DNA from 3 places in the Mesorhizobium sp. M2A.F.Ca.ET.043.02.1.1 genome. Region 2 is predicted to be linked to each of the others. Evidence: riboswitches for the same ligand, from Rfam matches in the RefSeq annotation. Region 2 holds a riboswitch; each other region holds the start of a gene.

Region 1 (2,259 bases), 480 kb from region 2:
TGTCCGAACTGGGCGTCGATGCCTTCCTCGACCAGGTCGCGGTAGGCGGCGATCTCATCTACCGCATGCATAGCCAAGCCAGAGAAGTTTTCGGCAGCGGAATTCTCGGTCGCTTCCCCTTTTATGACTAGAGGGTGCGGCCGATCCGGCCGCGACGATCTCGCAGGGATTGCCATATACGGCAACACGAACACCGGCGGATCAATACTCGGATAATGGCGGCCGGCTATGTAGCGATCGATCGCGCACCAACATATCAATGCAATAGCTTAGTTGCTTTCAAAGGCGGGTCTCTACGAACTGCAAGCAAGCTAAACGATTGCGTCAACTCTTCCTCGCAGAGCGAAAACTCCGCGCCCACGCGATTTCTCTGCTGGAACAGCGGCACATCCTCAGCGCCAGGACACGGCCGCCGCCGTCGGGTTTTACGAAGCCGGTGATTGCATAAGTTGCCCGCAAGATATCATTGGTATCGGGAACGCCGCCGATGCCGCATCCTGAATAGAGCGGCCGCTTGCACCTGCCAGCCCGACGACCAGATCATATCTGCAACTCCATCTACCTGGACGTGGTGCAAATCACCTCGCTGAAGCCGCAAATCGTCGCCTTCGACCAGGATAACCACATCCGTGACCGCCTGAGCTACTCGGTCGATCTCGACGCACATGGCCGATACAGTTTTTCCATCCTTCACGAAGCGAATGAGACTTTGGCCATTCCAGCCCTGGTCTACGGGGCGTGACTTGTCCCCGATGCATGCGCGAGCTCTCCGCTCGGCCGGCCGCCGGACGTCGCCACCGGCCGAAGGCGCCCGAAGGCGCCCGAAGGCGCTTGACAAAGCAGCACCGGCCCATTCAACTTGAGGCATTCACCAGGGGAGTCCCGGTAAGGGGCTGAGATACTGCTGGCTTTCGCGGCGCAGTGACCCGTTGAACCTGATCCAGTTCATACTGGCGTAGGGACGGTGCAAGCGCTTTGCGGGAGTTTACGCCCGAGGTCCTGCTGCAGCAGGTCTACAGAAGCGTCTTTTCATCCTTCCGGCACAGAACTGGGTCTCCAATGCATGAGCAAAGGAGCCTCACGATGAATGCCCTCACCCCCGCCGTGTCGACGGGACCACTGCCCGCCTCGCGGAAAATCCACAAGCCCGGCGTCCTCTACCCGCAGATCAGGGTGCCGATGCGCGAGATTTCCGTCCATCCGACGGCCGGCGAACCGCCCGTCACCGTCTACGATCCGTCCGGCCCCTACACCGATCCATCAGTCCAAACCAGCATCGAAAAAGGCCTTGCCCGGCTTCGCCACGAATGGGTCACGGCGCGTTGCGATGTCGAAGCCTATGACGGCCGCCACGTCCGGCCGGAAGACAATGGATTCGCCACCGGCGAGCGCCTGACACCGGAATTTCCGATACGCAATCGGCCGCTCAAGGCCAAGCAGGGCAAGGCGGTGACCCAACTTGCCTATGCGCGCGCCGGCATCATCACGCCAGAAATGGAGTTCGTAGCCATCCGCGAGAATCTCGGCCGCGAGGTGATGCGCGGCAAGCTGCAACGCGACGGCGAAGCCTTCGGCGCGGCGATCCCAGATTTCGTCACACCCGAATTCGTGCGCGACGAGGTGGCGCGCGGACGCGCAATCATTCCCGCCAACATCAATCATCCCGAGAGCGAACCGATGATCATCGGGCGAAATTTCCTGGTGAAGATCAACGCCAACATCGGTAACTCGGCTGTCACATCGTCGATGGCCGAAGAGGTCGAAAAGATGGTGTGGGCGATCCGCTGGGGCGCCGATACGGTGATGGACCTGTCGACCGGCCGCAACATCCACAACATCCGCGACTGGATCGTGCGCAATGCACCGGTGCCGATCGGCACGGTGCCGCTCTATCAGGCGCTCGAAAAGGTCGGCGGCATCGCCGAGGACCTCAACTGGGAGGTCTATCGCGACACGCTGATCGAGCAGGCCGAGCAAGGCGTCGACTATTTCACCATCCACGCCGGCGTGCGGCTGCACTACATACCGCTGACCGTCGACCGGGTCACGGGCATCGTCTCGCGCGGCGGCTCGATCATGGCCAAATGGTGCCTGCACCATCACCGGGAGAGCTTCCTCTACGAGCATTTCGAGGAGATCTGCGACATCGCCAGAGCCTATGACGTTTCCTTCTCGCTCGGCGACGGCCTTCGTCCCGGTTCAATCGCCGATGCGAACGACGCGGCGCAATTCGCCGAACTGGAAACACTTGGAGAACTC
Region 2 (2,259 bases):
TCTTGAGCAGGGTCGACTTGCCCGAGCCGTTGCGGCCGACCAGCGCGATCTTTTCGCTGGCGGAAGCGCTGAGCGCAGCACCGTCGAGCAGCGGGGTGCCGCCGAAGGTCAGTTTAATGCCGTCGAGGTTGAGAAGTGGCGGCGCCATATCTGGAATGTCAGCTTTCGGGAAGAGGATAGGGGTGGGCCAGAAGCAGCGCCCGGCCGCGCTCCAGCGCGATGCCAAGCCGCCCTTTGACCTCGTTTGATATAGTGAGCGAGGAGCCGAACGCCAACTCGACGCGGTCGAGCGGCCATTTGGCGCCGGTGACCGTCAGGCCGGACAGGTCGGAGAAGCCGAGCACCGAAAACAGGGTGCTGTCCGCATAGTCGAAACTGGCTTTGCCAGGCAGGATGGGAACGCCTTCCTGTGCGCCGCTCGTCAGCAACACGGTCGTGCCCGCTTCTGCCAGCCGCACGGCGAGCGCCAGATGCAGGGAGGCATGGTCGGCGCGCTTGCCGCCGAAGGCGCCGGCAAGCACGAGGCTGGTGGCGCCGCGCTGGAGCGCTTCCGCTATTGCAAGCTCGCCATCGGTCATGTCCTTCTCGGCCGGGAAGATTTTTTGTGGGACGGAAGCCAGATCTTCGGGCAGGTTGGCCGGCACCGAGTCGAAATCGCCGACCCAGAGCTCGGGGACAAGGCCCAGCATGCGGGCATGGCCGATGCCGGCGTCGGCGGCGATGACGCGCGAACCAGCGATCTGGCGTTCGAGCCGGGGCGTGCGGATAAGCTCGCCGCCAAGCAGGATGGTGAATGTGCCCATGGCCGTCGCCCTTACCAGCCCGCCGGGGGAAACGGAAGCCGGAAGCGCCGCGCTTCGGTTCCTGCCTCGGAACATTAGCTGCCCGGCAAACTTCCGCTTGCACGCCGCTTCGGCCGGGCCTATCTGTCGAAACGCTCTAACGGGGTGCCGGACGTGATCCGGCTGAGAGGCAATCGAGCCAACCCGCTGAACCTGATCCGGTTTGTACCGGCGGAGGGATTAGACGTTTCGGACCATCCGGCGCCTCAATTCCTTGTCACTCGAACGAAGGAGGCGCCGATGCGCGCGATATTGTCCAAGCTTATTCTCGCAGCCGGTCTTTTGTCGCTTCTGGCCGGTGTTGCGCCTGCCGTCGCCAAGGACAAGCTCACCGTCTATACCTATGAAAGCTTCACTGCCGATTGGGGGCCCGGACCGGCGGTGAAGAAGGAATTCGAAGCCGAATGTGGCTGCGATCTCGAATTCGTCTCGGTCGCCGATGGCGTCGCGCTGCTCAACCGCGTCAAGCTCGAGGGCGCCGGCACCAAGGCCGACATCGTCCTCGGCCTCGACACCAACCTGACCGCGGACGCCAAGGCGAGCGGGCTGTTCGCGCCGCATGGCGACGTCTCGGGTATCAACGTGCCGGGCGGCTGGAGCGACGACACTTTCGTGCCGTTCGACTATGGCTATTTCGCCGTCGTCTATGACACGCAGAAGCTAAAAGTCCCGCCGAAGAGCCTGAAGGACCTGATCGAGGGTAGCGGCACCGACAAGATCGTCATCCAGGATCCGCGCACCTCGACGCCCGGCCTCGGCCTGCTCTTGTGGGTGAAGTCTGTCTATGGCGACAAGGCGCCGGAGGCCTGGGCCAAGCTCAAGACGAAAGTGCTGACGGTGACGCCGGGTTGGAGCGAGGCCTATGGCCTGTTCACCAAGGGCGAGGCGCCGATGGTGCTCTCCTACACCACCTCGCCGGCCTATCACATGGTGGCCGAGAACACCGAGCGCTATCAGGCGGCGTCCTTCGAGGAAGGCGAATACCTGCAGATCGAGGTTGCCGGCATCACCACGACGGGTGCCAAGAACCCGCTGACGCAAAAGTTCATCGCCTTCATGACCGGGCCGAAATTCCAGGACGTCATCCCGGAAACCAACTGGATGTTCCCGGCCGGCAAGACCGACAAGCCGCTCAACCCGGCCTTCGACAAACTGGTCAAGCCGACCAAGACCCTGCTGTTCAGCCCGGAGGAGGTTGCCGCCAACCGCAAGGCGTGGGCGGATGAGTGGCTGGCGGTGATGAGCAAGTAGGCTGCGATGCTTGCGCCAAGGCCCCCCTCTCTGTCCTGCCGGACCCGGCCCTTCGCTGTCGCTCCGGGCGTTCGTCATTCGGAAAGCCAAGCAGTTGGCTTTCCGTCCGCTTCGCGGACCACTCCTCACCCCCCTCAAGGGGGGAGATTGGCTGTCACGCCGGCTT
Region 3 (2,259 bases), 3.2 Mb from region 2:
CTTCGGCCGAAACGGAATGGAACTGTGCGAAATCGGCATCGCCTGTCTGCAGCGCGGCACCCGGCAATCGCACCCCGAGATGCCCGGCATAGGTCTGGAAAGCGACGGTGCCCACCAGCACCGCGCGCAGCCGGAAGAGCCCCGCCTTTTCCAGCGCCTCGACGACATCGCCGGTGAAGGTCTCGGGTGCGGTCAGGCCGGCATCGCGGACAAGCGTGGAGACCAGCTTGCGGCGGCTCCTGAGATCGCCCTTGATCTCCCTGAAGGCCGCAACCCGACTGGCGATCTCGGGATCCTCGGCCGGACCGACATAACGCCTCTTTTTCTCGGGGCGGGTTTCCTCGAAATACCAGTAGTCGCGGCCCTTCACCGGCACGCGCACGAAATTGCCCGCCGTCGAGAAATCCGTCTCGAAGGAAGCATCGAGGCTGCGCTGCACCAACTCGGCGTAAAGGGTGCGGTAGGCGAGGTCGATGGTCTTCATGGGCGCTGCTATTGTGCGTTATAAGATTCCTGCAATTTTCTTATAACTGCGGCGCTAGGTCGATTGCAAGTTCGTTATAAGAAATTCGTGAAAATCTTATAACCACCGGCATCTCCCCTAGGGGAGATGAGACTCGTGGCCCAACTGGCGTCGCAAAAAACCGCTTCCCCAACCCGGCAAACAGTGCTTTAACGCGCCCATCCACAGGGGTGCTCCGTACGGTCGGGGCTGAGATGGTGGCGGCAAGCCTCCGGACCCTAAAGCTGATCTGGATAATACCAGCGGAGCGAGGCGGGCCATGTTTTCCGGCGCACAGATTTCCCTTTATCCCATGGCCGACGATTTCGTCGGCGTCATCCTCGGCGCGTTGGGCGCGCTCGATCCTTACCGCGACAGGCTGAGGATCGAGACCGACGACATCTCGACGCTGCTGGTCGGGCCGCCCGAAGTGCTGTTCCCGGCGATGCGCGACCTCTTCGTGGCAGCGGCCAAAAGCGGCAGGCATTGCGTGCTGTCGGCCGCCGTCTCGCGCGGCTGCCCCGGCGAGCCGGACGACCCGATCTGCCGTTCCGACGAGATCGGCGGCCCGGCGGTCCCGCTCGACGAGCGCAAACGCGCGGCGCTCGGCGCCGTGCGGTCGACGCCCTCGACCGACCAGCCGGTGGCAGCGCAATTCTCGCTCTATGTGATGGGCACGGGCGATCACATGGACGAGATCTATGGCTGCATCGACTTCCTGAAACAGTCCGGCGTGTTCGACCGTTCCAAGAACTTCTGCACCAGGCTGCGCGGCGACGCCGGCGCGGTGTTCGCCACGCTCAACGAAGCCTTCTGCCACTTCGGACCCGGCGCGGGGCATGTGACCCTCGACATCACCATTTCGGCCAACAGCCCGACCGCGGTTTGAGCGCAAGCTCGAGCTGTCGAGGAGAGTTATCGTGGCTGTTTGGTATGACCTATTGCATGGGGGAGAGGGCCCCATATCTGACCGCCTCTCTGAAGAGGGAGCGCAGCCTTCGGCGATTGGCGAAAGCCGAGGTGAAGGCCAATCTCCCCCCTTGTGGGGGAGATGCCTGGCAAGGCAGAGGGGGGCGCTGTCCCGCCGGCATGTCAGGCGTTCGCAAGCGCAGCCTTCGTCGGATGCTATGGGGCAAGTTTCGCAGGGAGGCGTTCCTTCGCGCCCCCCTCTGTCCTGCCGGACATCTCCCCCACAAGGGGGGAGATTGGCTCTCACGGCGACCTTCGCCAAAATCGCTCCCGCCGCCCTCGCGTTTACGTTGCTGCTCCTCGCTTGGGAGTTCTACGCCCGTCTCGGCGGCATCGCGCCTACCGTGCTTCCGGCGCCCACCCGCGTGCTGGCGCAAGCCTGGCAAAACCGCGCGGCACTTGCCGAAAACACGCTGCCCACCATCCGCGCCACGCTTGCCGGCTTCGCCTGCTCGCTCGCCGCCGCCTTCGTGCTTTCGGCGCTAGTCGACTTCCTGGCCCCGCTGCGCCGCGCGCTGTTTCCGCTGCTGATCGCCAGCCAGACTTTGCCGTTGGTGGCGATCGCGCCGCTGGTGGTCTTGTGGTTCGGCTTCGGCCTCTTGCCGAAGATCCTGCTGGTCGCGCTGGTCACCGTCTTCCCGATGATGGTGGCGCTGGTCGAAGGCTATGCCGCGACAAGCGCCGAAATCAGCCAGATGCTTGCCGCCATGGGGGCAGGGCGCTGGCGCATATTCTGGCTGGCGCGGCTGCCGTCGGCGATGCCCTATTTCTTCACCGGACTGCGCATC

Evidence for each region. A riboswitch is a leader RNA that binds a small molecule or an ion and turns the genes downstream of it on or off. The one in region 2 is predicted to bind thiamine pyrophosphate.
Region 1: linked by a shared signal. The riboswitch ahead of thiC (phosphomethylpyrimidine synthase ThiC) and the one ahead of thiB (thiamine ABC transporter substrate binding subunit) in region 2 are both predicted to bind thiamine pyrophosphate.
Region 3: linked by a shared signal. The riboswitch ahead of EJ068_RS28125 (YkoF family thiamine/hydroxymethylpyrimidine-binding protein) and the one ahead of thiB (thiamine ABC transporter substrate binding subunit) in region 2 are both predicted to bind thiamine pyrophosphate.

Annotation. Positions count from the first base shown of each region.
Region 1 is NZ_CP034445.1:2,827,834-2,830,092, forward strand. It holds gene EJ068_RS13335 (hypothetical protein) at 515-742, shown strand; TPP riboswitch at 864-980, shown strand; gene thiC (phosphomethylpyrimidine synthase ThiC) at 1,084-2,259, shown strand, end outside.
Region 2 is NZ_CP034445.1:2,351,144-2,353,402, reverse strand. It holds gene EJ068_RS11215 (ABC-F family ATP-binding cassette domain-containing protein) at 1-148, opposite strand, end outside; gene EJ068_RS11210 (thiamine diphosphokinase) at 159-803, opposite strand; TPP riboswitch at 934-1,039, shown strand; gene thiB (thiamine ABC transporter substrate binding subunit) at 1,083-2,093, shown strand.
Region 3 is NZ_CP034445.1:5,874,436-5,876,694, forward strand. It holds gene EJ068_RS28120 (GSU2403 family nucleotidyltransferase fold protein) at 1-484, opposite strand, end outside; TPP riboswitch at 680-792, shown strand; gene EJ068_RS28125 (YkoF family thiamine/hydroxymethylpyrimidine-binding protein) at 783-1,391, shown strand; gene EJ068_RS28130 (ABC transporter permease) at 1,630-2,259, shown strand, end outside.